2 linked regions of the Prochlorococcus marinus XMU1411 genome follow. The protein of the gene in region 2 interacts with the protein of the main gene of each other region in a pairwise test. Links are inferred from orthologs where the notes say so. Each region holds a gene or a part of one and is shown on either strand. Other genes may lie near its edges. The genes, in order: sfsA and HA145_RS03075.

Region 1 (13,703 bases), on a different replicon or contig from region 2:
GTAAAGGTTGGAGTCATAGGTATAGGTAACATGGGCTGGCATCATGCTCGAGTACTAAGTTTACTCAAAGATGCAAATCTCATTGGAGTAGCAGATCCAAATGAAGAGAGAGGTGAATTAGCTATTGAACAATTTCAATGTGAATGGTTCAAAGACTATAAGGACTTAATTCCAAAAGTTGATGCCATTTGTATCGCTGTTCCGACACTACTTCATCATAAGGTAGGACTAGATTGTCTAAATGGAGGTACTAACGTTCTCATTGAAAAACCAATTGCAGCTAATGAGTTGGAGGCAAAATCTTTAATAGAGGCCGCTAATGCAAGTAAATGTCTATTACAAGTTGGGCATATTGAAAGATTTAATCCTGCTTTTAGAGAATTAAATAAAATAGTAAATAATGAAGAAATTGTCGTTTTAGAAGCAAGAAGGCATAGTCCTCATGCAGATAGAGCAAATGATGTATCTGTAGTAATGGATTTAATGATTCATGACATTGATCTTATTTTAGAGCTTGTAAACTCAAAAATACAAAAATTAGCAGCTGTTGGAGGAAGGAATAGCGAAGGATTAATAGATTATGTTAATGCTACTTTGGTTTTTAAAAATAATGTTATTGCAAGCTTAACTGCTAGCAAAATGAGTCATAAAAAAATTAGAAATTTAAGTGCTCACTGCCAAAATGGACTAGTAGAAACTGATTTCTTAAATCACTCTTTACAAATCCATAGAAAATCTCATGAATCATACACGGCAGAGCATGGAGAATTAGTTTATAGAAATGATGGATATGTCGAAGAAGTTAGCACAACCTCCATTGAACCTCTCTATGCAGAACTGGAGCATTTTCTTAAATGCGTTCAGGGTAAAGAAATGCCCGAGGTAGATGGTGAGCAAGCCTCAAGAGCATTAAAAATTGCTGATTTTATAGAAAGTGCTGTAGATAATTCTGGAGATGCGATTTTACTCGAAAATCCTTTCTAATACTAACAATCTAAACTAAAAGAATTTTATTTAAATCCAACTGCAGCTTGCCAAACAAATACCAATAAAAAGAAAAATAAAGGAATAAGTGGAAGAACATCAACAGTTGGAGCAAAAGCCTTGTAAGCCTCTGGCAATTCAGCGAATGTATTAAATAGAGTGAGCACCTTTTTTAATAATTTAATTAATTATGATAAGACGTTACCACGTATGGTGAGCAATAGAGGATGTTTTCCAAGGAGCGAAATCATTTGTAAAACAATTATCTCTAATTGCAGTAGAAATTGCATTGGTAAATCTTATTAAGTGAGCAATATTATGCAAACTTATGAGGGTTAGGCCTAAAATTTCGTCATTTCTAATTAGATGATGCAAATATGCTCGAGAATAGGATTTACAGGTCTCACATTTACAAGTTTTGTCAATAGGAGAAAAGTCATTTTTAAATCGAGCATTTCGCAAATTCAATCTTTCATCATTAAAAAATGCAGTCCCATGTCTTCCTAGTCTTGTAGGCAAAACACAGTCAAATATATCGAACCCATTAGCCACAGCTAAAGAAATTTCTCTTAAAGAGCCAATTCCCATTAAATATCTTGGTTTATTTATTGGTAAGAATTTCGGGACGTAATTAATTACACTGTGTATTTCTTCGACTGCCTCACCAACACTTACACCTCCCACTGCTATGCCAGGCAGATCAAAAGAACTTGTATATTTTGCGCTATATTCTCTCAATCTCGGATACTTACCACCTTGAACTATGCCGAATAATGCTTGATTGGATTTCTGATGAGTCTCAACACATTTTTGCAACCATGAATGAGTTCTTTGTAAAGAGTCCTCAATATCATTTTCGTTAGCTGTATGCGGAGGACAATGATCAAAAGCCATCGCAACATCCGATCCAAGATCCATTTGAATCTGTATTACTTTTTCAGGTGATAAAAATACATGACTTCCATCTCTTGGATTTTTAAATTCCACACCTTTATCAGAAATATTATTTAATTTGGCCAAACTGAAAACTTGATATCCTCCTGAATCAGTAAGAATAGGCTTAGGCCAATTCATGAACTTATGTATTCCGCCAGATTCTTTAACTAGTTTTTCTCCCGGTTGTAAATGAAGATGAAAGGTATTGGAGAGAATCATTTCTGACCCTGTAGAGGTTAATTGCTTAGAAGAAATCCCTTTTACCGTTGCCAAAGTACCTACAGGCATAAATTTTGGTGTATTTACCTGACCATTTGGTGTATGAAAAATACCAGTTCTTGCCCCTGTGTTAATGCAATTCGATGTAATTTCAAATTCAAACACGATAATTTATAAAATTTTTTGATCCTTTTTAATTAATCTACCCTATTATTTAATACTGAATCTATTTTTATCTCATCAAAAAATATTTAATAAAAAATTTGGCAGGATCTTGGATTTTCTATACGACATTTCCAAAGATACCTTTAATTAATCCCGAATTTAAAAATATTGCACAATTTGCGCCGCCTTTGGGATTTTTTATTGGAACAATACAGAGTTATATTTTTCTTTTTTTAAAAACAAACTCTTGGTCAATTTATGCATCTACATTAATTTGCTTGGCTTCAGGATATTTGATTACTGGTGGTCTACACATTGATGGTTTAATGGATACTTTCGATGGTATTTTTGCGGGTAAAAAGAAGCGTTTAAAAGCCATGAAAGACAGTAAAGTTGGCTCCTTTGGGGTTCAAGCTTTAGTTTTTATAACTTTAATTCAAATTGCTTGCATACTAAAAATTCAAAACCTAATAATTTTTGTTTTACCTATATGCTTATTTTGGGGAAGATTTTCAAATTTATTTTTTATAGAAAAGTTTGAATATATGAGTTATAAGAAAAAGTCTATAAGTCACAAAAAGTTTTGGAATGGATTTAAAAAAGAATCTTTGATCTCTATAATTTTTCTTTTAATTTTCACTGCATACCAATTAGTTTCAATTACATCCCAAGCAATATTAATTAAATTTTTAATTCTTATTTTTGTTGGTATTTTTCTAAGCTATTCTATCCCATACATACTGGGTAAAAAAATTGGAGGCTTCAATGGAGATGCCTGCGGTGCAAGTGTTGTACTAGTTGAAACTGCAATGTTGTTTACGCATGCAATTCTTTTATAGGTAGTTCTAAATAGAAAATATTTTTCTTCTTGAGATTTTTTAATTTCTCAATATTATCAATTGAGTTATTTTCCAGCAATCTTAATTCTCCTCCAATTTGTTTTGCTAATTTCCTCGCTAAAAAAAGGCCCACACCAGTGCCGTCTTTCTTCTTAGCGGCAGATCCTCTAAAACCTTTTTCAAAAATTTGCTCTTTTTCATTTTTGGTTATTTTTTTTCCATCATCAAATATACAAAGTCCTTTATTCGTAATTGTAATTCCAATCTCAGCATCTTTTTGGGCATATTTAAAAGCATTTTCTAATAAATTGGCCACAATTTCAGCAATTACAGCATATTTTGCCTTTAATGGCGATAATGTCCAATCTGGCCAAAGAGAAGGTTCAGTCCAATCTCTATTCTCTAAGTTCGCATTAGCCTTGCCCCTCTCTAAAATTGGCCTCAATAAGCTCTGAACGGTCATTACCTTTTTATTATCTAGATTTGGTGGCAATAATAATCTTTCTTCTCCAATTTCCAATGGTAGTTGAATAGGTGAATTTAATTGAGTAAAAGAGTCCATATATTGATTAATTTGCTTTTGCTCAATTATCATGCGTTCTACTATCTCAATAGAGTCATCATCTGAACCAAGTCTTTTTATTAGTAATTTTGCATATGTCCTAAGAGCAGCCAATGGATTCCTTAATTGATGGATTATGACATTGACCTGATTCTTCAAATAATTGATTTCTTCATTTTTATTTTGACGTTCTAATTCGATAGATACGCATTTAGCTAAAGATATTGAAAGCGCTTTTAATCTGGAATCAAGTGATACTGGCCAATTCGCCTCTTTTAAATCAGTTTCTACCCTTAGGACACCCAGTAGAATATCGTTTTCTTGAAGCGGGTACCATCTTCTATTAGGAGATGAAACTTTTAGTGAAGGATCATCTTCTATTGATAATAGAAGCCTATCAATTTGTGGCCATTGACCAATTATTTCAAAAGATGCTTTAGCTCCTTGCTTAGCTGAAGCAAGATACATAACTAAATTAGTCACTCCCATTGAGCAGCCAAAACTCTCTAGCTGTTTTATGATTAATTCTTCAAATTTTTTTGAAATATTCATAATTAATAAATTTTTGAGAATTTTTTTAAAAAAAAACTTGAAAAAGGGCTTGTAAAATATGAAAAAAGTATTAAGATATATAAAGAGGTCTGACTTTAGCCAGCCTTAAATATGAATATTTAATCATATTTTAAGCTACATCAGGGGTTGATGGGTCCTCTATGTAATTTGAAGTGAATTTAAAATCACATATATAAGATTAGTAAAAATAAATTCCACTAATCTCATTAATAATTTCGGGAGTACCAATCAATGTCAAAAAAAAGAAAAAGAATCAGCAGAAGACGATTGGCTGGCCAAAGAGTAATGGCACATGTACCCATATATCATATCGAAACTGGCAAACATAAACCAGTTACAGCAGCAAGAAGATTCATAGCTGAAAATGGTCTATCTGCGCCTTCAGTTTTCAATGTCAGAAGAAATGAACATACCACTGATAGGTTTTTTTGGGGTGAAAAAGGGTTATTTAGCGCCCAATATGCTGAAGAAAATCATTTTCTATTCCCATCACTAAAAGTTGTAGTTGAAGGAATTGGTGAAGAAAAAATATTTGAAGGTTTGGAACTTACTGCAGATGATTGGGAAGAGATTGAAGAATACGAATATGCATTTGTTTAAAAAATAATACTTATATTTGAACTTATAAAATTAATTAAATTTGAATCTATTTGATGAAATCCATCGAATTCTAATAATTCACAAAATTTAGAAGACTTACTTTTTACCATCTCATAAATAGTCCTAGAAGCATCTATGGGCACAACGTCATCATTTATTCCATGACTAATAATCAATGGCGAGCATTTTTCTCCAGGGTTCCAGTTGGGGTGAGGGTAACCACTACAAGCAACAATTAATCCAAAATTTAATTTAAATCCTACATCAATTGCCATTGCCGCCCCCTGAGAGAAACCCAATAAAATTGTTTTTCTTAGTGGAATGTGATTAGTATCAAATTTTTTTAATGTAACCAAAAGCTTATTTACTTCAACCTCAGCTCCATTCCAATCATGTGGGTATAATCCATACCACTGTCTTCCCTGACCACTTGGATGTAATCCAGGAGCCCTCAAAGAAATTACCTCAAAATCAAGATTTATTTTTTCAGTCATCTCCTTTCCAAATGTTAAAAGATCATCCGAATCAGCTCCCCAACCATGCATCAAAATAATTCTATGAGTTGCAGTTTGAGAGCTAATCGAGACAAATTCATGATCGATAGCATATTTCATGTTTATATTCTTAAGTAAGTAAACTTTCCCATAATGTCACCACTAGCTTTAATAAGTGTTTCTGATAAAAAAAATATAATCCCATTTTGTATGGAACTGGTAGAAAAATTTAATTATAAAATTCTATCAAGTGGAGGAACTGCCAAATATCTAATAGAGGCAAAAATTCCAGTTATTAAAGTTGCAGATTTTACTAATTCTCCAGAAATTCTTGGAGGAAGAGTTAAAACTTTACATCCAAAAATACACGGGGGGATATTAGCTAAAAGAACTGACGAGGAACATAAGAGAGATATAGAAGCTAACAATCTTAGTTTAATTGACTTAGTTGTTGTCAATTTATATCCTTTTAAAAAAACTGTAGATCAAGGAGCTAAATGGGAAGATGCTATTGAAAATATTGATATTGGAGGGCCATCAATGATTCGTTCAGCAGCTAAAAATCATAAAGACGTTTCCGTTTTAGTAGATCCTAGTCAGTATCAAAATTTTCTTGAAGAAAGCAAAAAAGGTAAATTAAAAGAGTCATATAAAGCAAAATTAGCACTTGAAGCTTTTCAACATACAGCAGATTATGACACTGCAATATCTAATTGGATAAGCAAAGAACGAGGTTTACAATCTTCCAAATATATTGAATCTTATCCACTAATCAAAACCTTAAGATATGGGGAGAATCCTCATCAAAAAGCTTTCTGGTATGGTTTAAGTAACATGGGATGGAACGCAGCAGAACAATTACAAGGTAAAGATTTAAGTTATAACAATCTATTGGATCTTGAGTCGGCACTTTCAACAGTTTTAGAATTTGGCTACAAAGAAAAAGATGAACTTACAACCGACACATTTGCTTCTGTTATCCTAAAACACAATAATCCTTGTGGTGCCTCTATAAGTAATTCAGCTTCTCAAGCATTTTTGAACGCTTTGGAGTGCGACTCAGTTAGTGCATTTGGAGGGATTGTTGCTTTTAATTCTAATGTTGATAGTGAGACTGCAATTCACCTCAAAAATATTTTCTTAGAATGTGTCGTCGCTCCATCTTTTGATGAGGAAGCTTTAGAAATTTTAAAAGTTAAAAAGAATTTAAGAATTTTAAAGTTTTCAAAAGATCAACTGCCAAAAAAGAGTCAAACTTCTACTAAATCAATAATGGGAGGATTATTAGTTCAAGATACTGACGATAGTAAAGAAAAGACTGAAAGTTGGATTTCAGTAACTAATAAAAATCCAAGTAATCAAATTCAATTAGATCTAAATTTTGGATGGAAAATTTGTAAACACGTAAAATCTAATGCCATTGTTATTGCTAAAGACCAAAAAACTATTGGTATTGGAGCTGGTCAAATGAATAGAGTTGGAGCTGCAAAAATTGCGTTAAAAGCAGCTGGGAGGTTATGTTCTGATGCTGTCTTAGCAAGCGATGGTTTTTTCCCATTTGCAGATACTGTAGAACTTGCAAATGAATACGGGATAAAAGCTATTATTCAACCTGGTGGAAGTCTAAGAGACCAAGAAAGTATTGATATGTGTAATTCAAAAGGAATATCTATGGTATTTACACAAAAAAGGCATTTCTTACATTAGCTAAGTTGATTTTGGATAATATGTAATCTTGTTGGTTTTTCTGAACAAAGAGAGTCTTCCTGGACCTGCGCATAGAAAGTAAAGAGAAATAGCCCCATATATAAAAGACAATTCAAAAGCATAATTATGACCCTCAACCACTGCTAGAGGAAAACCTTCTAGTCCAGTATCTAGGAGATGAAAATAAACAGCAAATGCCATAGTGGAGAATAGGCCAAGAGAAGAAAGCCTTGCAAAAATTCCTATAGCTAATCCTAATGGGCATACTAATTGAGTAATTGCAGCTCCAAAAGTCCAAATAACAGGATCACCTGGCAAAAATGGGAAGTACTTACCAACTACAAACTCAGCAAAACCCTGAGGGTCCTGTAGTTTCTCTAGGCCATGATGAATCATCAAAGCACAAAAACCAATTCTTAAAACAAAAATCGATAATTCTCCAAGGATATTAACTTCTGATCCTGAAGATGAATTAGCAACAACAACTTCAACTTTTTGAGGCGCTTTAGTTCTATTCATACTTGCAGCTGAAACCTGATTTGTTTGTGCTTTGTCTTCCATACTTCATAAATTTTTCATTATTCTAGTTAATAAAGTAGATCTTGTGGAATTAAGTAACTAATAAATTAAAGAAAATAAGCAAAGTTAATAATGAGAATCGATATTCAAGAAGCTATATTAATTAACTTTTCAATAACATCAGCAACAACCTTATCAGGAGTCGATGCACCTGAGGTTATTCCAACGTTTATGGTTCCATTGGGTAAAAAATTATTTTTAAGTTCTAAATCTGAACCAAGTGGTTTATGTAATATTGAATTTTCTTCAACTGATATCCTGTCTGGAGTATCTATATGGAAAGAGGAAATATTTTTAGTTATTGCTATTTCTTGCAAGTGAGTAGTATTAGAAGAATTAAAGCCTCCTATGACAACAAGAATATCAAGATCTTCATCAACCAAAGAGAACATTGCATCTTGTCTTTCTTCAGTAGCATCACAAATAGTATTAAAAGCTAAAAAGTGACTATTTAAGTTTTCTGGTCCAAATTTTTTTAACATCGTTCTTTCAAAAACCTTCCCAATTTCTTCAGTCTCGCTTTTAAGCATAGTTGTCTGGTTAGCAACTCCGACTCTATCTAAATCTTTATCAGGATCAAATCCATTAGAGCATGCTTTAGCAAATTTGTTCATAAATTCATTTCTATTACCTCTACCAAGAATATATTCAGATACATAATTAGCTTCTTCTAGATCAAGTACAACTAAATATTTACCTGCGAATGAACTAGTAGCGAGAGTCTCCTCATGCTTAAATTTTCCATGAATTATAGATGTGAAAACATGTTTTTTATGTTTCTCCACGGTATGCCAAACCTTAGAAACCCATGGACAAGTTGTATCAATAATATGACATCCTTTCTCATGAAGGAGTTTCATTTCTTGAACAGTAGCTCCGAAAGCAGGCAATATAACTACATCCCCATTAGAAACTAATGAAAAATCTTTAATTCCATTTTTTGCTGAAATGAATTTTACATTCATTTTTCTTAAATGATCATTAACTGAAGGGTTATGAATAATTTCGTTTGTTATCCAAATATTCTCATTAGGGTAATGTCTTCTAGTTTCATAAGCCATTGCTACAGCTCTTTCAACTCCCCAGCAGAAACCAAAGGCCTGAGCTAATTTAATATTTAGTCTACCTTTAGTGTAAGTGAAACCATTATCTCTTATAGAACTTATCAAATCACTTTGGTAAGCTTCTTCTAGTGCTTGAGCTCTTTTTGTAGGAGAATCAAAACCCCTTCTATTATATCTATCAGAGTGATGAAGAGATCTTCTAAAAGCTTGGGTATCCATCTTTTGATATTACAACATTTTAAATAATTTTTTGTAAAAAAAAAGAAACCTGACATAAGTCAGGTTTCTAAAATCAATTTTAAGTTAGATTATTTAGCAGATGCAAAGTCTGGATATGCTTCCATTCCATGCTCCCCTATATCTAAACCTTGAGTCTCTTCCTCTTCAGATACTCGGATTCCACCGAATAATCCTCCAATTACAGACCAAGCGATCCAACAAGTAACTAGTGTCCAAATAGCATAAGCCGCAGCTCCAAGAGCTTGTATTAGAAGAAGGCTAATACCTCCGCCATTAAACAAACCCATACCAGCACCATCTCCTTGTACAGCTGTACCCCATAGACCGATTACTACAGTACCCCATACACCACAAACTCCGTGAACAGAGAATGCACCTACAGGATCATCGATCTCAGCAGCATCAAGTGCTGCAACAGAAAATACAACGATAATTCCACCAACTAGTCCTGCAAACCAGGCACCAGCAAGTGTCATATCGCCACAACCAGCAGTGATACTAACTAATCCTGCAAGGATTCCATTAATAATCATTGTAAGGTCAGGCTTACCAGAAGTTAATGTTGAAACAATAGTTGCTCCAATAGCGCCAGCTGCTGCTGCCAAAGTAGTTGTTACAGCAACATATGGAACCCATTGGTCCATAGCAAGTTGAGAACCGGGGTTAAATCCATACCAACCTATCCATAGAACTAATGCACCCAAAGTAGCTATAGCCATATTGTGTCCTGGCATAGCCTGTGGTTTTCCATCAGAGTATTTGCCGATTCTTGGTCCAAGAAGCATAGCTCCTACAAGACCTGCCCATGCTCCAACTGAGTGAACAATTGAAGAACCAGCAAAATCAACAAAACCTAAAGAATCAAGCCAGCCACCATTCCATTTCCAGCTACCAGCAATTGGATAAATAAATGCAGTTAATACAATCGCAAAAACAACAAATTCTCCAAATTTAACTCTTTCAGCAACAAGACCAGAAACGATAGTTGCTGCAGTTCCTGCAAATGCAGACTGGAACAAGAAATCAACAGTTGGGACTAATCCAGCGTCAGTTACCATATCTGCAGTAACTGTTGGATCAAAAAATAAGCCTCCAAAATAAAGCCATCCGTCAGCAACACTTCCTCCGTACATTAATGAATAGCCGATAAACCAATAAGAAGTTACAGCTAGAGCAAATACGAATAGGTTTTTAGCAAGTATGTTTACAGCGTTCTTAGAACGACACATACCTGCCTCAACCATAGCGAAACCGGCATTCATGAAGATCACTAGAATAGTAGCGATCAAAAGCCATAAATTGTTAGCAAGAAAAGCTGCATTCAACTCAGGTAAATCAGCTGCGTGAGCTGAAAGATTAAAAATACCTAAACCAAACAAAGCTAAGGGAACAGTTGCAAGCCACAACATAGAGCGGTTTGAACTAAATCCTCGAATACTCCTCAAAAGGAGCATAGGTCCATTAACAAGACTTGCATCTTGAAGTTTGGACCTAGAGCGCCTTTGAGGCGTTTGCAAAGCAGTGGTCATAAAAAAAAATTAGATCTGCAAAAAAACAGTTTGTGCTGTTTCCTTTCAAATTTAAATTTATTCAAAAAACTTATCCATGTCTAGTAGTTGTTGATACCATTTTTATAGTTGCACCTTAAAAAATTACTTGTTAAATTTGAAAACTAATTTTTTTTTGATTTCAAAATATCAAGTTTCTCTTTTATTTTAAGGGTTTAATTCCATTCCATGTTATGTGGTCTTTATGAAATTCAAAGGAACATGGAATAGTTATCATTCCTGCACTTATAGATTCTCTAAAAAGATTGCCGTACAAGGGATCTGCATCATCTCCAGGGGCAAAAAAACAAGCGTCTTTTCTTGTAATACAAAGTACTAAAACACTTTTACTTTCAGGAATTAATTCCTTTAATTCAATGAGGTGTTTTTGACCTCTTTTCGTTACTGTATCTGGGAATAGAGCTACATTTTCTTTAATCCAGGTCGTATTTTTAACCTCTATGTAAATGTTACGATTATCAGGATTTGAAGATTTTGGAGTTAAAAAAAAGTCAATTCTACTTTTTTTATCTTTTCCATAAGGGACTTCCGATTTGATTGTCTCTATTTCACCTATTATTTGGCTTAGCAAATTTTTCTCAATAACCTTTTTGATTAACTTATTTGCAAATAAAGTATTAATTCCCACCCAGACCTCATTATTTTTTGAATCTAAAACACATATCTGTTCCCAAGTAAAAGGTAATTTTCTTTTTGGAGAAGGGGACACACTTATTCTTACTTTTGCTCCCTCACTCAAAAGTCCCTTCATAGGACCTGTATTAGCACAATGTGCAGTTACTACCTCTCCACTATCTAATTTTATATCTACAAGGAACCTTTTATACCTTTTAATAAAAACCCCTTCAATTAATGGTTCAAATTCAATTATCCGATCATTCATAAAATATGTTGTAAGTTAAAAATCAAATATAATTGAAACTTAAACTTCTTGAAAATTTTGTACAAATCCAAATGCATTCATTTTTAAAAAATAATGTTTTTTCAATTTCGTTTGGTACTAGTCTTAGTAAATTAGCTGGATGTATAAGACAAATATTTATAGCTGCTGCTTTTGGAGTTGGGGTAACATACGACGCATTTAATTATGCTTATATTATTCCTGGTTTTTTGCTAATAATCATTGGAGGAATTAACGGTCCCTTACACAACGCTGTGGTTGCAGTTCTAACTCCCCTTAACAAAAAAAATGGAGGGATTGTTTTAACTCAAGTAAGCATAAAACTTTCAATATTATTAATTGGTTTAGCTATATTGATTTACTTTAATTCCAGTTTATTAATTGAATTATTAGCCCCCAATTTAAGTTACGAAGCTAAGTCTATTGCCACTTACCAATTAAAAATACTTACACCTTGTATCCCATTATCTGGCTTCATAGGTTTGAGCTTTGGCGCCTTAAATTCCCAAAGAAAATTCTTTTTATCAAGTATAAGTCCAGCAATAACAAGCCTAACTACTATTTTTTTTATTTTATTAAGTTGGATTTTCAATCAAGAAAATGCATATTCTCATCTCTTTACTTATTCGGGATTACTAGCTTTTGCAACTTTGACAGGAACTTTAATTCAGTTCGTTATTCAAATTTCGGAAATAAATAAAATCGGTCTCTTGAGATTAAAATCAAACTTCCAATTATTTAATGATGAAGAGAGAAGGATTTTTAAACTAATTATTCCAGCATCTATCTCTTCAGGTCTCAGCCAAATTAATGTTTTTATCGATATGTTTTTCGCTTCAAGTTTTCAAGGAGCAGCATCAGGACTAGCTTACGGAAACTTTCTGATACAAGCCCCATTAGGCATATTATCTAACTCTTTGATTTTGCCATTACTTCCAAAATTCTCAAAATTGAGAAGTGATAAAGACTATAGAGGACTTCAAAAAAAATTGATCTCTGGAATAGAGTACTGTTTCTTGACGACTATTTTTTTAAGCGGATTTTTCATAACATTTAATAATCAAATAGTACAGTTAGTTTTTCAAAGAGGATCTTTTGATTATTTAGCGGCTTTAAAAGTAAAGAATATATTAATTGCTTATGCAGTTGGTATACCTTTTTATCTTTATAGAGATTTATTAGTAAGAACTTACTATTCAATAGAAAAAACAAACTTCCCTTTTAAGTCTTCACTTGCAGGGATAATATTAAATATTTTTTTTGATTGGTTTTTAATTGGTGCTCCAATTAAAAATTTTGGAAATCTTTCAACATATAATTTTGGAGTTGTAGGAATTATTTTATCTTCAGTAATAGTCAATTTTATAGTTTGTATTTTGCTTTCTTTTAATCTGAGAAATGAAAATATCCATTTACCTAACTTGGATTTATTAAGGAAAATTATCCTAATGTCACTAGCAGCATTTATAGATAGCACACTTTGTTTTACTATTTTCAAAACTACAAATAACTTCAATTCAAATCTCGGAGAATTTTTATTATTGATAATTGGATCTCTAACTTTTTTTATAATCTATTTTTTACTTACAAAATACTTGAAAGTAAATGGATTTAAAGTTTATAAAAAAAAGATTTAGTTTTCAAAAAAACTTTCCAAAATCTCCCCTAATTCTTGAATTTGCGAGGTAGTGATTAACTTAATAAGTGGAATATTGTTAACACCATCCCCTACTTTTACGTTTATTGATTTCAAACTTATTTTTGCAGCCTCCAATGGGCCTTGATCTTTATTGCTGATACATTCAATAGCAAGATGTCTAGATAGGCCAGCATCTCCAAGATATAAATTCCACTTTTCTATTTTTATAAAAAGCTTTTCTGAAATAATATTTTCCAGATCACTTATTCCTATCTGAGAGTCCATAAATTAAAAATAAAATTAAGTTGATTGTTTTGAAGGATCTTTAGGTTTTTTTATAATTACAAAAAGTAAATGAGAGGCTAAAAGAATTGACCAGAAAATTGCAAAATTATTAAATAAAGCGATTTCATATTTAATTTCTTTTAAAAGCCAAGTGCCACTTACAATTGCAGTAAATATCATGCAGTGGATAACAAAATTTACGATTCGAGAAAAATGTTTATAGATGGGATCTTCTAAATCACCATTTCCATACCACTTTATAGGCATATTAAAAAATAGATTGTTAATAATAGATATTTTACCTGAAATCTAGTTGACTAAGAGACCCTGAAACAGAGATATTACATA
Region 2 (17,593 bases):
AAGAAAGTAATAATGAGAAAATGGTTGCTCCTATTATTCGAAATTTAAAGCCAAAATTAAATATAAAAGCTGCTATGGTGCAAATAAAAAGAAATACTCCAAAGAATCCAAAAATTTTGGGTGTGTTCTCTAATAGTTCAAAAAAAGACATTTAGTGGCTTTGACCTGATTAATTTCTTATATTTTGTAAGCCTACTCTATTTTCGGGCTCTAACTTGAAAAAAATTAGATCTCTAAATTTAAATACTAAGATTCTTTTAGTAGGGATGCTTTTCCCCTTAGGTTTTTTAGGGACTTTTTTATTAAATAATTTTTTAAAAGAAACTTATAGTTCTAGGAAATTAGAATTAGAAGAAAGTATTGAGAATCTTTTAAATAAAAATGTTGAATTGGGTGATTATGTCGGGATTAGATTTCTAGGTTTTTCTTTAGGTAATTCAAAAATTAATGATAAAAAAGATACAGATTCTGTAATTAAATCTAAAAATGTATATGTGGGCATTATGCCTTTTAGCTCTCTTTTAAAACAAAAATGGATAGTAAAAATAAGTCCTGAGCAAACTGCAATTAATATCGATAGAGATTTTTTTAAAAGGGATAAACCTTATAAAAAAGATAGAAGTACAAAAAAATCAAAATTGAAATATGAATTGAACTTTAATTTAAATAAATATTCAGTCCTTAATTTTAAAAAGGCAGGATTAAAAACGAAAGTAAAAGGTAATTTTATCTACAAGTCAAGTAATAGACAAATTATTGCAAATATAAAATCAAATTTTGATGAAAAAGGTTTTTTAAAATTTAAATTTAATACAAAATTAAATCAAGACTTTTTAAAACTGGATTTATTTTCTAGGGGTTTAGATCTTGAGAGTTCTGAATATATTATTGGTAATAGAAAAATTAGTTTTAAAAAAGGTAACTTTAAATCTAACTTTAAATTTAATAAATTACCAAATAAAACATTTTGCAAAGGAAGATTTTCTTTTACTAACTTAAAAATACAATCGGAAGCTTTCTCAGAAAATATAAATTCAGATTCAACTAGTTTTTTCTGTAAAGATAATAATTTAATTGGTAATTCAGAAAAATTAAATTATGGAACTTTGACTTCGAATTTTTATCTAAATGTCCCATTTAATAAAAGTTCTAATAATATCGATCTAAAAGGAAGTATTGGATATATTAATAGCCTAAATCCAGATATCAAATTATCTGGTAATATTCCCTATTGGTTGGATAGAAGAGGTATTAATTTTGGTGATATAGATACTAGTTTTAAAATAAATAGAACTCAATTATCTAATTTAAATATTTTCAGAAAGAATGATATAAGGGGCTTTATTACTGCTAGAGGAGAATTAAAAGGAAGAATTACTGATCCTGATATTTCGATAAACTTTAATGTTGATTATCCACACTTTAAAGGTGTCCGTATTAGAGAAATATGGGAGGGGGATATTAAAAATAAAAATGATAAATTTGTTTTAAATATGAAAAACAGATACTCTCCAATTCCTTCATTTCTTTCTATAAAGTTTGATTATGATCTTAAATTAGATAATTTATCTTTTAGTAGAATTTTTAATTCTAATAAAGGAAACATAGAATTATTTAAGGAGAATAATAGTTATATTTGGAGAGCTAATAAATTTCCTCTTGATGAACTTGAATTATCTATAAGAAACAATCAATTCGATAGAATTGAAGGAATTATTAATGGTTCTGGATCAATATCTTTAGACCAGTCCTATCTTGATGGCAGACTGGCTTGGAGTTTAGGTAAATATAGAAATATAGAGCTAGATAATTCCTTATTTGATTTTAACTTTAATGAGAATTCTTTTAATATAAGCTCATCATTTTATCCAATTGATGGAGGAATAATTGAAGCAGAGTATAACTCAAATGCTAATAATAAAATTAATTTAGATTTTATTAATACTAGTACTATTTGGACAATACAGACCGCTATTGACATTTTGAATTTTGATAATAAAAAATTTAGTCAAACAAGTAGATTAAATATCTTGGATGATTTTGAAATAAATAAAGATAACAATTCGTTTAAAGAGAAGATTGATTTTATAAATAACTTTATTGAAAATAATAAAGCAAAAGATGAAAAGTTTAACTTGCAAAAATATTTTAATAAATTCAATAGTAGATATAATGCAGAAGTATCTATTGAGGGCGATAAACCAGGCAACTATAAAATAAATGCAGAATTAAATGGCTATCTTGATACTTCTAAAGATGATTACAAAAATAAAAAAGAAGAATTTTCTATTGATTTAAAAGGAGGATTATTAAGGGGTAAAGGTTCTTTAAGAATTAAAAAACTACCATTGAGTACTGCAAATATTTTTTTAAATCAATCAAGAGATTTTATGGGAGGGTTGGATATTAATTTATTTTATGATATGGATACAAAATCTTTCTCAAGTGAAATTGCTTCCAATAATTCATCAATAAAAAATAAAAAAATAGTATTTGATAAAGGACTAATTGAGTTTAAAAATTCTATTTTTGATATTGATTTTTCAGTATTAATAAATGACTCAGAAATTCCAATTAATATTGAAGGATCAATACCTATAAATAAATCAGATAAATTAGATCTTAGATTAATTGGAAATGGAAAATTTATTGAGTTAATAGATATTTTTGCTGATGAATACTTTACCTTTAAAAAAGGTGATGTGAATCTTAGAATGATTCTAAAAGGAACCTTAGAAAAACCTATCTTAAATGGATTTCTCGTAATTAAAGATTCTGAAATTGATTTTTTCAACAATATAATAGAAGACATTAATAGCACAATAATTTTTGATTTTGATTCTTTAGAGATCAATAATCTAAAAGCAAATTCTGAAGATTCTGGAAAGATTTTTATAAAAGGGTCTTTGCCTTTTTATGGTAGGAACGATTCCGAGAAATCAGAAATTAATTTGATAACGAATAGATTTACTTTAAAGAAAGATAATTTTAATTTTTTAATAGATTCAGATATTGATTTAAGTGGATCATTTGAAAGTCCTGTTTTGGGAGGTTCTCTATCTTTTAATAATGGATTTATTAATTTTAATAGCACCAATCAAAATATTAAAAAAGAAAATAATCTTATACGAAAAGAGGATAAAAAAGATTGGCCAGAACTCTATTGGAATAATAATGAAAATATTGAGATAATTTCAAATGAAACAATTTTGAATTCAGTTCTTTTGGGAGAAACTTTGCCTAATTATTTGGATAATTTAAGTTTTAATAATCTTAAATTAAAACTTGGTCCAGATTTTAAACTTCAATATTCAGAAATAGTTCAAGCTTATTTAGATACCAAATTAGACCTTAATATAAACGGAAAGGTAGGTAAAGATTTAAATGCCAGAGGTCTAATTTATCTTAAAAAAGGTATAGCTAATCTTTATACTACTCCATTTAAACTTGATAAAAATAAAGATAACTATATTTTGTTTGCATCAAGAAGTGGCGTTGTTCCATTTATTAATTTTTCTCTGGTTAGTAAAGTTCCAGATTCTATAATACCTATAAGTGAAAATAATGAGGATTTAAATATCTCAGGTGATCTTGATGTAAATGAGACTTCTAGTGGTTTTGGATCATTTGGTATTGGTAATTCAAGGCTTATTAAAATTGAAGCTTCTTATGAAGGATTTTTGGATCAATTATCTTTTGCAGATGAAAATAAAAGAATTCAATTAAGGAGCACGCCAAGTTATAACAGATCACAAATAATTGGTTTAATTGGAGGTAATTCAGCAAATTTAATAAATAGGGCATTTATTTCCCAACTTAATAATGCTGATGCTTTTAGTGAAAGATTTCAGTTATCTTTATATCCAGCTTTAATAGAAAATAATGATTCCTTAAATAATATTTTTTCCAATGAAAATTTAGATATAGAAAATGATGGTCAATCATCCTCTAATGAGGAATTTTCTTCTCAAGCTTGGGTAGCCGAACTAGGGCTTGATATTACTGATGCGATAAATTTTTCCTTTCAAACGGTTCCAGGTAGAGATGATATTTCACCTTTAGGAATTTTGACTTTTCAGGCCAATCCAAACTTAGAATTATTAGGTTCTTATGATTCCAATGGGGATTGGAAAAGTCAAATTCAATTATTTTTTAGATATTAACTCAGAAATAAATTTACTTTAAAGAATCGTTGATTTGAATTATTATTAAATTAACTAAAAATTATTATGGCTAATATCTTTGAAGTCCCTCAACCTGGTAATGATCTTATAGAAAAAGCTGATAAAGTTCGTTTGGCATCAATAAAAACAAGTCAAGCTGAAAATCAAAATCGAATTAAAGCCTTAAATTTTATGGCTGATTATCTAGAAAAAAATTCAAAAGAAATATTAGAGGCTAATAGCAGGGACTATAAAACAGCAGAAAAGAAAGGAATTTCAAAGGCTTTGCTCTCAAGATTAAAGTTATCCCCAGAAAAATTAAATTCGGGAATTGAAGGAGTGAGAAAAGTTGGAGACTTGGCTGATCCTGTAAATCAAGTTCAAATAAAAAGAGAGCTTTCAAAGGGATTGATCTTAGAAAGAAAAACTGTACCCATTGGAGTGTTAGGGGTTATTTTTGAATCAAGACCTGATGCCGTGATGCAGATTAGTTCTTTAGCAATAAGATCAGGTAATGGAGTAATACTAAAAGGTGGTAGTGAAGCTAATTTAACAAACACTGCAATAGTCAATGCCTTACAAAAGGGTTTATGGGAATCAGGTCTTGATTCAAATGCAATATGTTTACTAACAAGCAGAAAAGATAGCATGGCGATGTTAAATCTTGAGAAATACATTAATTTAATAATTCCAAGAGGAAGTAATGAATTAGTCAAATTTATTCAGGAGAATACAAGAATTCCAGTGCTAGGCCATGCTGATGGAATTTGCCATTTGTTTATAGATATTGAGGCAAATGTAGAGATGGCTTTATCAGTCGCTTTGGATAGCAAGATTCAATATCCTGCAGCATGTAATGCTATCGAAACTTTATTAGTCCATAAAGATATTGCATCAACTTTTCTAGAAAAGGCTATACCTTTGTTTCAAGGCAATGATGTTAAATTAATTGGGGATAAGAGATCAGTCGAATTAGGTTTAAAGTATGAGGCTAGTTTAGAAGATTGGCAAACTGAATATTTGGATTTAATTTTATCGATAAAAATTGTTGATAATATGGAGGAAGCAATCACACATATTCAAAAATATAGTTCAAAACATACAGATGGAATAATTACTGAAAATTCAATTACTGCCAATAAATTTATGAATTTAGTTGATAGTGCAGGTGTTTTTCATAATTGCTCTACAAGGTTTGCCGATGGCTTTAGATATGGATTCGGAGCTGAAGTTGGTATATCTACCCAATTACTTCCACCAAGGGGACCTGTAGGTCTAGAAGGTTTGGTAACTTATAAATATTTTCTGAAAGGCGATGGGAATATAGTTGATGATTTTTCATCCGGAAAGTCTATATTTACACATAAAGATCTTTAAAAATTTTTAAAGATGGAAACTTTCTTAAAAATTGAGAATATTAAACTTTGGGCTAGGGTTGGCGTTCTTGATGAAGAAAGGGAATTAGGTCAACTATTTAGTTTAGATATATTTTTGTGGACTGATTTTGAAAATTGTACAGTAAATGATGATATAAAAAAAACAGTTGACTATTCTAAATTAGTTCAAATTTTAAAAGATCAATCTAAAAAAATATATTGTTTTACAATCGAAAAGTATTCAAACGCAATTTTAGAAATCATTGATGAAGAATTTAATCTTTCTAAAATTAAAATTATTTTGACAAAATGCAATCCTCCAATAACAGGTTTCGATGGGAAGGTTTCAATAGTAAGAATTCTTGAAAATAATTAAAAGTATTGGAAAAAAGAAATCCCATTATATTGATTCATGGTCTTTGGAATACTTCAAGTATTTTTTCTTCTATTACCTCAAAACTTGATAATATTGGAATTGAATATTTTGCCCCAACTCTTAAGCATTCATATGGAATGACTTCAATTATTGATCTAACAATAATATTAAACGAATTAATTTTAGACAAATACGGTTTAGAAAAAGAAATAGATATTTTAGGATTTTCTATGGGAGGAATAATTGGTAGGTACTGGCTTCAAAAATTTAAAGGATATAAAAGAACAAGAAGATTCATATCTATAGGCTCCCCTCACAAAGGAACATTGATGGCTCAATTAATACCTAGTTACCCTTTTAGAGGAATATCAGAAATGAAAATAAATAGTGAGTTTTTGAAAGAGCTTGCAAATAATGATTTTTTTCTTGATGGTATCGAGTGTATAAATTTCTTTACTTATTGGGACCTAATGGTATTCCCAAGCTGGTGGACTAATTTAAATTTTGGAAAGAAAATATCAGTAAAAGTATATAAACATAGAAATCTTGTGAGAAATAAATCTGCGATTTACAAAATAATCAATGAAATTATCAATTAGCTCCAGAAAGACCTAAGTGTCTTATTAAGGAATCTGTTTGTGGTTTTCTTCCCCTGAATAGTTTGAATATGTCTAATGGAGGTAAGCTTCCACCTAAGCTAAGTATTGTATCTTTAAATTTCTTGCCTATTGACTTTAAATTTTCAGGATTTTCTAGATCAGCCTCTTCGAACATTGAAAAGGCATCGGCACTTAGAACTTCAGCCCACTTATAGGAGTAATATCCTGCAGAATATCCTCCTGCAAATATGTGACTAAAACAACAAAGAAATTGATCTTCTTGAATTGGTTCAATAACAGTAGTTTGTTTTGCAATTTCTCTTCTTATTTCGTCTGCTGTTTTGCCTTGGTTTTTATCAATATTACTGTGTAATCTGAGGTCTGTAATTGCAAAATGTAGTTGTCTAAGAGTAGCCATACCACAATTAAAAGTTCTATTCTTTAGGAGCTTCTCAAAATTCTCATCGGATAATTTTTCTCCTGTTTTATAGTGATTAGCAATATTCATAAGTGTATTTTTATGGAAACACCAGTTTTCCATAAATTGACTTGGAAGTTCGACCGCATCCCATTCAACATTATTGATGCCAGCTGCTTGAGGAAGATTTACAGTAGTAAGCATGTGTTGAAGACCATGACCAAATTCATGGAAGAGTGTCTGAACTTCTTCAAAACTCATCAAACTAGGTTTATCTTTTGAAGGTGGAGTCTGATTACAAACAAGATAAGCTACAGGAAGTGTCTTTTTGCCAACATTATTTTTATTCAAACATTCATCCATCCAAGCCCCTCCTCTCTTTGATTCAGGCCGAGAATATGGATCAAGGTAAAAAGATGCTATTTTGTTATCTTCTTTGTTAAGGATATTAAAAAATAAAACTTCATCATTCCATAGTGGCGCCTTGTCAGTTGCCTCCACTACTTTAATTTCAAAAAGCTTCTCACTTAATTTAAATAAACCTTTCAAAACATCACTTAGTGGGAACCAAGGTCTCAAAGACTCCTGATCCAAATTCAGCTTTTCCTTTCTAAGCAGTTCAGACCAATAACTAATATCCCATGGCTCAATATTCTGCGATTTTGGAAAACCATTAGCTTTAGAGAACTTATCGAGCGTTTCTAATTCGATTTTTGCGGTTTTGAATGCTGGTTCTCTCAATTCTTCTAAAAGCTTCTCAACATTTTTAATTTCTTTCGCCATTTTCGTTGACAAACTTAGTTCTGCCCAATTTTTATAACCGAGAAGATTAGCCTGTTTAGTTCTAAGAGATAATATCTCTTCTATAATTTGAGAATTATTATTTTCTCCTTTAGAAGCTCTCCCAACGAATGCCTTATATAGTTTTTCTCTAAGGTTACGGTCGGTGGAATATGTCATAAATGAAGTATAAGTTGGAATATCTAGACTTAATTTCCAAGGACCATTTTTAATATCAACTTCTTCATCTTTTTTTGACTGATTGTGTGCAGAAATTGCCATCAATTCAAGAACTCGTTCAGGAAGACCATCAACTTCAGATTTTTTATTTAATATTAAAAACCATTTGTTAGTGGCATCAAGAACATTGTTGCTGAAGTCTGTTGAAAGTTTTCCAAGCTTTTCTGAAATTTTATTGAATTCTTCTTGATCATTTGTTTGCAGTGAAATTCCTCTATGCTGCATCTCAAGAATTTCCTTATCTAAAATTCTTTCCTTGATTTGATCAAAGTTATTCGTATCTTTAAGTTTGACTAAACAATTGTAAATTATTTTACTTTGTCCAAATTTATTACTCAAGCTAATAATCTCTGGAAGAAATTTTGAATAAATATCTCTAAGACTTTCAGAATTATTTACAGCATTTAGATGACTTATTACACCCCAACTCCATCTAAGAATTTCATTGACTTCATTTAATGGATTTATTACCTTATCCCAATTTAAATCATTTTGAATCAAATAATTAGATAAATTTTTCTCTATGTTTTTAAAGTCTTTGTCTATCTTCTCTAGTACTACTGGAAATTGTTTACTTATGTTTTCGGGAGTAAATTTTTTAAATTCTGGTAATTCTCCATATTTAAAAATTGATGTATCCATTTATAAAAAAATTTAATTAACTAAATTTGGGATTAATCCTATTAACTTAGCTAAAGTAAGCTGCTGACTGAGAGCATTGGTGGAAGATTCGTATAAATTTATGGCGATTTTCGGCCAAAAACCTATTACTAAAGTAGGCAATAATAAACTGAAACCAATCGTTAATTCTCTACCATTCATTTCTTTAACCGTTGCTAGTGCAGGAATTCTAGGGCCAAAGAATACTCTTCTACACATGGATAGTAGATATATTGGTGTTAGTACTAGACCAATAGCTGCTATTAGGATTGTTATTGATCTGAAGAGAGAGCTGAAGCCCTCCTGACTAGTTATGCCTAGAAATACAGTTATTTCACTAATAAAACCGCTCATGCCAGGCAATGCGAGGGAAGCTAGAGAACTTGCTAAGAAAAATGCAAAAGTTATTGGCAAAACCTTTGCTAAACCTCCCATATTTGGGATGGAAAGAGTGTTTGTTCTTTCATAGAATGAGCCTGTAACAAAAAACATAGCAGCTGCAATAAGCCCGTGGCTAATCATTTGAAGCATGGCTCCACTTATGCCCAATGCATCCACGGCTCCAATTCCTAAGAGAACAAAGCCCATATGACTTACTGAGCTACATGCAATTCTCCTTTTAACATTATCTTGTGCGAATGCATTTAGTGCTCCGTAAATTATATTAATGATCCCAAGAATAATTAATGCAGGTGCAATTTGCAGATGTACTTCAGGTAATATTTGTACATTGAATCTTAAGAGAGCATAGCCTCCCATTTTTAGAAGTATTCCGGCAAGTAACATTGATACAGGGGCATTAGCCTCACCATGCGCATCGGGTAACCAAGTATGAAGAGGAAAAATAGGAAGTTTGACTCCAAAACCAATTAAAAATCCTAGATAGGATAATAATGCTAGGCTACCTGTTACGTGTTTATTGGTTAAATCAGTAATATTTAAAGTAAAGGTATCACCACTCAAGGCAAGTGCTAATCCGCTAATGAGTATTAATAAAGATGCTAAAGCTGTATAAAGAATAAATTTAGTTGCAGCATATAATTTCTTTTTCCCTCCCCAAATTGCAATAAGTAGGTATACGGGAACTAACTCAAGTTCCCAAGCTAAGAAAAATAATAAGAAATCTTGAGAGAGGAAAACTAGTGCTTGAGCTGATGCTTGAATTAATAAAAGAGCAAAATATAAATTAGATTTTTTCTTTATTTTCCAACTTGCGGCAGCTGATAAAAATGTAATTAACCCACTCAAAGCTACTAATGGAGCAGATAATCCATCCACGCCAAGTGACCACTCTAAGCCTATGGATGGTAACCAAGCAGCTCTTTCTATAAGTTGCAAAGAGCTATATGAAGGGTTAAATTTTTGGAAAAGCACTCCAATAATTAGTAGGAAATCTATAAATAAAAAACTTAATGAGATATTTCTAGGGAGTGTATTATCTTCTCCTTCTCTCGAACTCAAGAAAGGCATTATTAATGCTCCAATTAGAGGCAGTAAAACGATAGAAGATAGCCATGGAAAAGATTCTAAATTCATTTATGGAATGAATAATTTTTTTATTCTAGTTGAAGTTGTACTAGCTTGAGACTATAACATTAAAAATGCCTAAGTAAAACTACTTAGTAGGCATAGTGCTAAATTGACTGCCTGTTGTTTGAACGTTTAAGAATGGTGCTCTACTTGCTACACCTGACTTTTCCCATGCTTTTACCATCGCTTGACTGACAGATTTGCCATTTTCCTTTTTACACAAAGCCAAGATACTTGGTCCAGCTCCACTAATTGCGCATCCGAAAGCCCCCGCTTTTAGTGCAGCATCTTTGACTTCAAGTCCTCCCTTAATAAGTTTCCATCTGTAAGGTTCATGTAACTTATCAAACATTCCTTCTCTTATTAGTTCATCATTTCCTGCTTTTAATCCATTTAGTAATAAAGTAAGTGCCCCCATATTTGTCACTGCATCAGATATTGGTACATTTTTAGGCATAACCTTTCTTGCTTCACTTGTGCTCAAACGAATAGCAGGTATTGCTACAACCGCTTTAATGGAGTCGTGCCAATCACATCGTATGATTCTCCATCTTTGAGAAGAAGAACGGGCTGTCAAGCAAAGCCCCCCTAATAGAGAAGGGACTACATTGTCAGGATGACCTTCTATGTCAATGGCAAGTTCTAGGAGTTTTTCTTTGGACAATGGGGAGTTCATTATTGCATTTGCTCCAATTAGTCCAGCAACTATTGCTGTAGCACTACTTCCAAGTCCTCGGGCAGGTGGTACGGCCAACTTAACTCTTGCTTCAAGTGCAAAAGGATTCATTTTTGCACTTTCCCATACCTTCTGAGCCGCTCTAAAAACTAAGTTTTCAGGTCCTCCTCTTAAATGATTGCCATCTGTACTTTCCATTATTAAATCAAATCTATCTCCACCACCTTCAATTCTTGTAAAAATAAATTCATTATATAGATCTAATGCTGCTCCAAGGCAGTCGAACCCAGGTCCTAAATTAGCAGTTGTGGAAGGTACTGTTACTCTTATTTTTTTACCTACTTCAGGAATAGACATTTTTGTTATTTTGTTTTTAAAAGCATTTTTGCCCTGCAGGCTGCACTAAAGAGTCCAAATTCTTCATCTAAAATTACTTTCAAAGGTATAGTTCTAAGAATATCTTTTAATCTTCCTTTATCAAAAAATTGTTTCATAAATAAATTCGATTTAAAGTTTTTGAAATGTTTTGGTGCGGTTCCTCCAGAGATCCACAAACCTCCAAAGCATAGTTCTTGAAGAGCAACATCTCCCAATAAAGAAGCATAAGCATTTAACCATATATTCTCAGCTTCAATCATTAACTGATCACCCTCGTTCGAAAGAGAACAAATTTTTTCTGGTAGTTCTTTTCTCAAGGCATCGGAAATATTAATTCCTTTGAAATATTTTTGTAGAGGATGGTATTTAGCATCAGATTTGCTAAGTCTCCACTCGGCTATTCTTGACAAACCAGTACCGCTAATAATTCTTTCACAAGATATCCTTTCAACATTTAGATAATTTTTGAGCCAAATCTTTAGTTCCCATTCTGATTTTGATTTCGGCGAGTATTCGACATGTCCACCTTCGCTAGATAAAACTATTACGTTACTGCCTGATATTATTCCTCTAGCGATACCTAAACCAGTCCCAGCTCCAACAATGGCATGTAAATCTTTGTTAGCTCCTTGAGAGGTTGATCCATTTTGGATTATGGAATATTGACTTTTTTTTAAAAAAGGTATTCCATAAATTTGCACTGCAAAATCATTTATTAGCTCACAACTTTTGAAATTGAACTTATTTTTTAAATCTTTCCCAGAAATATTCCACGATAAATTAATAATATTTGCGTTGTCATTAGATATAGGACCCGCCACAGCGAAACAAGCTGAGGAAGGATAATTAAAGTTTCGGCATTCATTTTTGAGAAAATCTTCAAGTATTAATTCAAAAGAGGCCCATTCAGAAGAAATATATTTCTTTTTTAAGATTAAATTGGGAGAATTACCATTTACATCTTTTTTGTATATTCCCAATAGAACCTTCGTCCCTCCTAAATCACAAGCGAGAAAATTCATATATTTAAAATTATTCTGTTCTCCCTTTTTTTTCTATTAATTCGTCCATTAATTTGAATATTTCGGGTAAATTGAAAATTCCTAAATTTTTCCCATCTAAAGCTCTTAAGGCTACTGAATCAGTTTCCTCTTCTTTATCTCCAATAACTCCAATTAAGGGAACTCTCCCAAGAGTTGCCTCCCTTATTTTATATCCTATTTTTTCATTTCTAATATCAACTTTTGCTCGATAACCCCTAGAACTCATTAATTGATTAAACTCTAAACACTTTTCAATATTTCTATCGGTAATGCTTAATAAAATTATTTGATATGGTGCAAGCCAGATTGGAAATTTAGCTTCATATTGTTCAATTAAAATCCCAATAAATCTTTCAAAGGATCCTAAAATTGCTCTGTGAAGCATTACTGGATTTCTTTTTTCATTATCTACATCAATGTAAGTGGCATCCAATCTTATTGGCATTGAGAAATCAACCTGAATTGTTCCACATTGCCAGACTCTATTAAGACAATCTTTTAATGAGAATTCTATTTTTGGGCCATAAAAAGCACCTTCCCCAGGTTGAAGTTCCCATTTTAGATTCTTATTATCGAGAGCTTTGGTAAGAGCCTCTTCTGATTTATCCCAAATCTCTTCACTTCCAACCCTTTTTTCAGGACGAGTTGATAATTTAATAATGATTTCATTAAAACCAAAAGTTTTATAAACCTCGAAAACAAGATCAATAAAAGTAGATACCTCTTCTTGGATTTGTTCTTCTGTGCAAAATATATGTGCATCATCTTGAGTAAAGTTTCTTACTCTCATCAATCCGTGTAGTGCTCCAGAGGGCTCATTTCTGTGGCAAGAACCGAATTCAGCAAGACGAATAGGTAAATCCTTGTAACTTTTTAAACCTTGATTAAATACTTGAATATGGCATGGACAATTCATTGGTTTAATTGCATAAGTTCTATTTTCTGATGCGGTAGTAAACATATCATCTCTGAATTTTTCCCAGTGACCGGATTTTTCCCAAAGTGATTTATCAACAGCTTGTGGGGTTTTAATTTCTAAATAATTATTTTTTTTAAGTATTCCTCTTATGTATTCTTCCAGTACCTGATAGATTGTCCATCCATTCGGATGCCAAAAAATCATTCCTGGAGATTCATCTTGTATATGAAAAAGTGAATGTTTTTTTCCAAGTTTTCTATGATCTCTTTTTTCAGCCTCTTCAATTCTTTTTAAGTAGTCATTGAGTTCTTTTTCTTTAGCCCATGCAGTTCCATATATTCTCTGTAATGATTCATTCTCGCTATTACCTCTCCAGTATGAACCTGATAATTTAAGTAACTTAAAGTGTCTCAAATGTCTTGTGTTAGGTACGTGAGGCCCTCTACACATGTCGATATATTCTTCGTGCTTATATAAATTGATGAGACCTTCTTCAGGAATTTCTTCAATTATTTTTAATTTAAAAGTCTCATCTCTTTCTTTAAAAGTTTTAATTGCCTCTTCTTTAGAAACTTGTAAAATTTCAACGTCATAGTTTGTTTTTATTAATTTATTAATTCTATTTTCGATTTTTATTAAATCTTCAGGAGTAAATCTGTATTCAGAGAAAATATCGTAATAAAAACCATCTTCAATTACAGGCCCAATAGCCATTTTAATATCAGAGTAAATTTGTTTAACTGCATGACCAATAAGGTGAGCGAAGGAATGTCTTATTATTTCAATTCCTTCTTTATCTTTTGATGTGATGATTACAACTTTGGAATCTCTATTTATAGGAATAGTTGCATCAATTAGAACATCATTTACTTTCCCAGCAATTGTTGCTTTAGCTAATCCAGCCCCTATACTCTGGGCAATTTCTAGAATAGTTACAGATTTTTCAAAAACCTTTTTTGAACCATCAGGCAAGGTAATTATTGGCATAATTTATTTCTCCATTTCAAAGAATCCCAATTTTGATTTAACTCTTTTTAAAGTCTTATTTGCTAAATCTTCAGCTTTTTCCTTCCCTTGATCAAGGATTTTATTTAGTTGATAGGGATCATTAATTAATAATTTATATTTTTTCTGAATAGGTTCTAGTGATTCAATAAGTTGTTGAGTAATTAATTTTTTAAATGTCCCCCATCCAGTCTCTAAGAATTCATTTTCACATTGAGAAATCTCTTTGCCAGTTAATATTGAATAAATCATCAATAGATTTTTAGATTCTGGTCTCTCAGGGTTGTTAAATTCAATTCCAATAGAACTGTCACTTTTTGCTCTTTTAATTTTTTTTGTGATTATTTCAGGAGGATCTAATAAGTTAATGCGACTGCCCTCATTAGGATCACTCTTGCTCATCTTCTTTGAACCATCAATTAAACTCATTATTTTTGAACCATTCTTCATAATAATTGGCTGAGGGATTTTTAAAATATTTTTATCTTTACTAAATCTGGCATTAATTCTTTGTTGTGCAATATCTCTGGCAAGTTCAAGATGTTGTTTTTGATCCTCTCCAACTGGTACAAAGTCAGCATCATACAGAAGGATGTCTGCCGCCATCAGGATCGGATAGTCAAATAATCCAATAGATACATTATTACCCTGTTGTATAGATTTTTCTTTAAATTGAATCATTCTTTCCATCCAATTTATTGGGGTCATGCAATTTAATATCCAACAAAGTTCTGAATGAGCAGAAATTTGACTTTGGACAAAAATTGAGCATATTTCGGGGTCTATCCCACAAGCAACGTACAAAGCCGCAGTGGAAAGAGTATTCTTGGATAATTCTTTAGGATTATATGTAGCTGTGATTGCGTGCAAATCAACTACACACAGAAATGTTTCATATTGATCTTGAAGCGCAACCCAATTATTAATGGCCCCAAGCCAGTTCCCAATGTGTAAATCACCAGTTGGTTGAACTCCAGAAAGAATTCTTTTTTTATTCGCCATCCTCTTCTAATTCGGTAGATTGGATCTCTTCAGTTGTTGTACTTTTTACAGGTCTTGCAAAAGGATCAGGTACTGTTTTTGTCTTTTCTTCATAAGGATTTTGTGATTGTCTATTCGGAGAAGAGTTTTTATTATTTTTTGCATATTCTGTGATTGATTCAATCAATTTTTCGTCTTTGATCATTTCGCTAAGTGTTCTGACGGAGAAACCCAGAACTGCAACGGTAGATCTCAATTGAAAGGCCTCTTGTATTGATTTAACAGCTTTCATTTCGTTATCACTTAATCTTATGCGGAATCCTCCTCCATCTCTTCTGCCGCCCGATCTATCTCTGAAATTAGATCTTTCATTGTTAGTACGACCTCTGTAATTTTCTTGTCCAGGATTATTGCTGAAATTTGAATTAGACATCTTGATGTTTCGTAAGTTATTTAAATAGTCTATTAACTTAGCATCTTGTTATGCAATAAGTCTTTTTAAAAGCCCTAAATTTTTATCTTTTGATTAACGACTTATGAAATTTTGCTTTTCTCATTCACAACTTGCATTAAAATAAAATTAGAAAAAAAAAAGTATTGTGTTTGATATTAGTAAAGACAACCTTTTAAAGGATTTCATAAAATTTCCAAAAAAAAATCTTCTTATTATTTTATTATTATTAGGTTTTGGGGAATGGTTTGTTAGTGACTTAATTCATTTTGCAGGCGGCTCAATAGGATTTTTTGCTTTGTGTTTGGGGGGATATTTTTACTTGAAGAATGATAAGCCTAAATTTAATGAGCCAAATAATTTAGATGGTTGGATAAATCTATGTAATGAAGATTTAAATTTTTTTGAAGAACTTGAAGCAACAAATGAATTAGAAAAACAGAATTCAAAAAGAAAAAAAATACTTGAATCGATTCTTAATAGATTTGATGAAAAAGAAAAAATAAGTTGTATTGGACAAAAAGATTACCAAAGTTGTCAGTCTGTTTTGAAAAGTTATTTCAAAGCAGATAAATTTGACTTTGATTTATACGAAAAACTGCCTAAATACAATTCTTCTCAAGTTATTCCAGAAGAAGCTTTGAAGAGTGATGCAATCTTGTATTTTATAAACTTGCCTTTGTCTGCAAATGATTTTTTGTGGCTGGAAAAGTTTCCTAAAAATATGCCAATCTGGTTGGTGGCTTCAACTTCCAACGAAATAGAAGAGAAAAATCAGATAGAAGATCTAAAGTCTCAAATTTCAAGTGAATTTATAAATAAAATTATTACTTTTGATGTAAATAAGAATGAAATAACAAATATACCTTTTTCGTTAAGGAAGTTTTTCATAAGTTCATCTAAAAATATTGAAAATACAAAAAAAAGGCTCTTGAAAGAGCTTCATGTTGCTTGGCAATCTGAAATTGAAGGGATAAGAAGAATGCAGTTAAAAGGTATACAAAGAAAAAATCAAATTCTAGTCGCGACAACTGTTTTCTTATCTCCTATCCCATCAATTGATGTTTTGGCAATGACAGTACTAAATTCATTAATGATTAAAGAAATTAAGTCCATATGGGGATGTAATTGGTCTCCTGAAATTTTAGATAAAGTATCTAAAGAGATTTTAAAAACTGCAATTGCTCAGGGAGTTATTGAATGGAGTGGACAGACTCTAATTGGCATAACAAAATTACATGGCCCAAATTGGCTTGTCTCTGGAACATTTCAGGCTGTAAGTGCTGCTTATTTAACAAGAGTAGTATCTAGTTCTTTGGCTGATTTTATGGCAATAACAAAAGGAGTAGAAGAACCTGATTTGGATTTTATAAAGAAAAATTCTGAGAAAATTGTTGAAAAAGCTTTTGAAAAAGAAAAAATAAATTGGAAAGGATTTATTTCTGATATTAGAAAACCACTTATGAAACTATCTTTTAGTTCATAATCTAAGGTTGAATTTTAAATATGAGAAAAAATATTCTTTTTTTAAGTTTGTTACTTCTGCTTTCTCTTGCTTCAGGTTCATGTAAGAAAATATCAAATAAAAATGAAACTAAAGAAGTAATACTGGCAAGTTTCACTGTTTTGGCGGACATAATTAGCAATGTTGCTAAAGATGATTTTATTGTTAGATCAATAACGAAACCTGGAGTTGAAGTTCATGGCTACCAACCAACTCCAAGCGATTTGGTAAATGCCTCTAGTGCTTTTGTTTTTATTGATAATGGATTTGGATTTGAATTATGGGCTGAAAAATTTGTTTCTAATTTAAAAGTTAAAAGAATTACTGTCGCGGAAGATTTAGATCCTATTTTCATTAGTGAAGATTTTTATAAAGGGAAACCCAATCCTCATGCCTGGATTTCTCCAAAAAGAGGAATCCTATACGTAGATATTCTCGTGGATTATTTATCAGAATTGAGGCCATCCAAAAAGGCATTATTTGAAGAAAATGGA

The links.
Region 1: the proteins of HA145_RS03075 (region 2) and sfsA interact in binary tests that used the Escherichia coli proteins (3 or more experiments, as listed by UniProt). The link is inferred for Prochlorococcus marinus XMU1411 from one-to-one orthologs.

What each region holds. Positions count from the first base shown.
Region 1 is NZ_JAAORI010000002.1:180,125-193,827, reverse strand. Bases 9,544-12,515 are described here. They hold sfsA (DNA/RNA nuclease SfsA), read right to left. Parts: upstream 11,414-12,515; coding sequence 10,673-11,413; downstream 9,544-10,672. Other genes in these bases: murJ (murein biosynthesis integral membrane protein MurJ), read left to right, coding at 11,485-12,515; HA145_RS01420 (ammonium transporter), read right to left, coding at 9,544-10,491. Also shown: HA145_RS01470 (Gfo/Idh/MocA family protein), read left to right, coding at 1-984; HA145_RS01465 (photosystem II reaction center protein K), read right to left, coding at 1,011-1,151; tRNA guanosine(34) transglycosylase Tgt, read right to left, coding at 1,186-2,304; HA145_RS01455 (adenosylcobinamide-GDP ribazoletransferase), read left to right, coding at 2,403-3,143; HA145_RS01450 (sensor histidine kinase), read right to left, coding at 3,121-4,257; HA145_RS01445 (DUF3155 domain-containing protein), read left to right, coding at 4,510-4,878; HA145_RS01440 (alpha/beta hydrolase), read right to left, coding at 4,875-5,492; purH (bifunctional phosphoribosylaminoimidazolecarboxamide formyltransferase/IMP cyclohydrolase), read left to right, coding at 5,526-7,079; HA145_RS01430 (DoxX family protein), read right to left, coding at 7,080-7,640; HA145_RS01425 (4-hydroxy-3-methylbut-2-enyl diphosphate reductase), read right to left, coding at 7,745-8,941; more of HA145_RS01420, read right to left, coding at 9,031-9,543; more of murJ, read left to right, coding at 12,516-13,068; HA145_RS01405 (DUF3181 family protein), read right to left, coding at 13,065-13,355; HA145_RS01400 (hypothetical protein), read right to left, coding at 13,371-13,622. UniProt on the Escherichia coli protein: Binds to DNA non-specifically. Could be a regulatory factor involved in maltose metabolism.
Region 2 is NZ_JAAORI010000003.1:242,783-260,375, forward strand. The notes cover bases 3,458-6,384. They hold HA145_RS03075 (glutamate-5-semialdehyde dehydrogenase), read left to right. Parts: upstream 3,458-4,229; coding sequence 4,230-5,540; downstream 5,541-6,384. Other genes in these bases: HA145_RS03070 (translocation/assembly module TamB domain-containing protein), read left to right, coding at 3,458-4,163; folB (dihydroneopterin aldolase), read left to right, coding at 5,553-5,915; HA145_RS03085 (esterase/lipase family protein), read left to right, coding at 5,921-6,384. In the rest of the region: HA145_RS03065 (DUF2518 family protein), read right to left, coding at 1-151; more of HA145_RS03070, read left to right, coding at 267-3,457; more of HA145_RS03085, read left to right, coding at 6,385-6,514; HA145_RS03090 (M3 family metallopeptidase), read right to left, coding at 6,507-8,594; HA145_RS03095 (NAD(P)H-quinone oxidoreductase subunit 4), read right to left, coding at 8,607-10,148; thrB (homoserine kinase), read right to left, coding at 10,228-11,175; HA145_RS03105 (glucokinase), read right to left, coding at 11,181-12,218; thrS (threonine--tRNA ligase), read right to left, coding at 12,229-14,145; trpS (tryptophan--tRNA ligase), read right to left, coding at 14,149-15,165; HA145_RS03120 (hypothetical protein), read right to left, coding at 15,155-15,577; HA145_RS03125 (YcjF family protein), read left to right, coding at 15,744-17,081; HA145_RS03130 (metal ABC transporter substrate-binding protein), read left to right, coding at 17,102-17,593. UniProt on the Escherichia coli protein: Catalyzes the NADPH-dependent reduction of L-glutamate 5-phosphate into L-glutamate 5-semialdehyde and phosphate. The product spontaneously undergoes cyclization to form 1-pyrroline-5-carboxylate.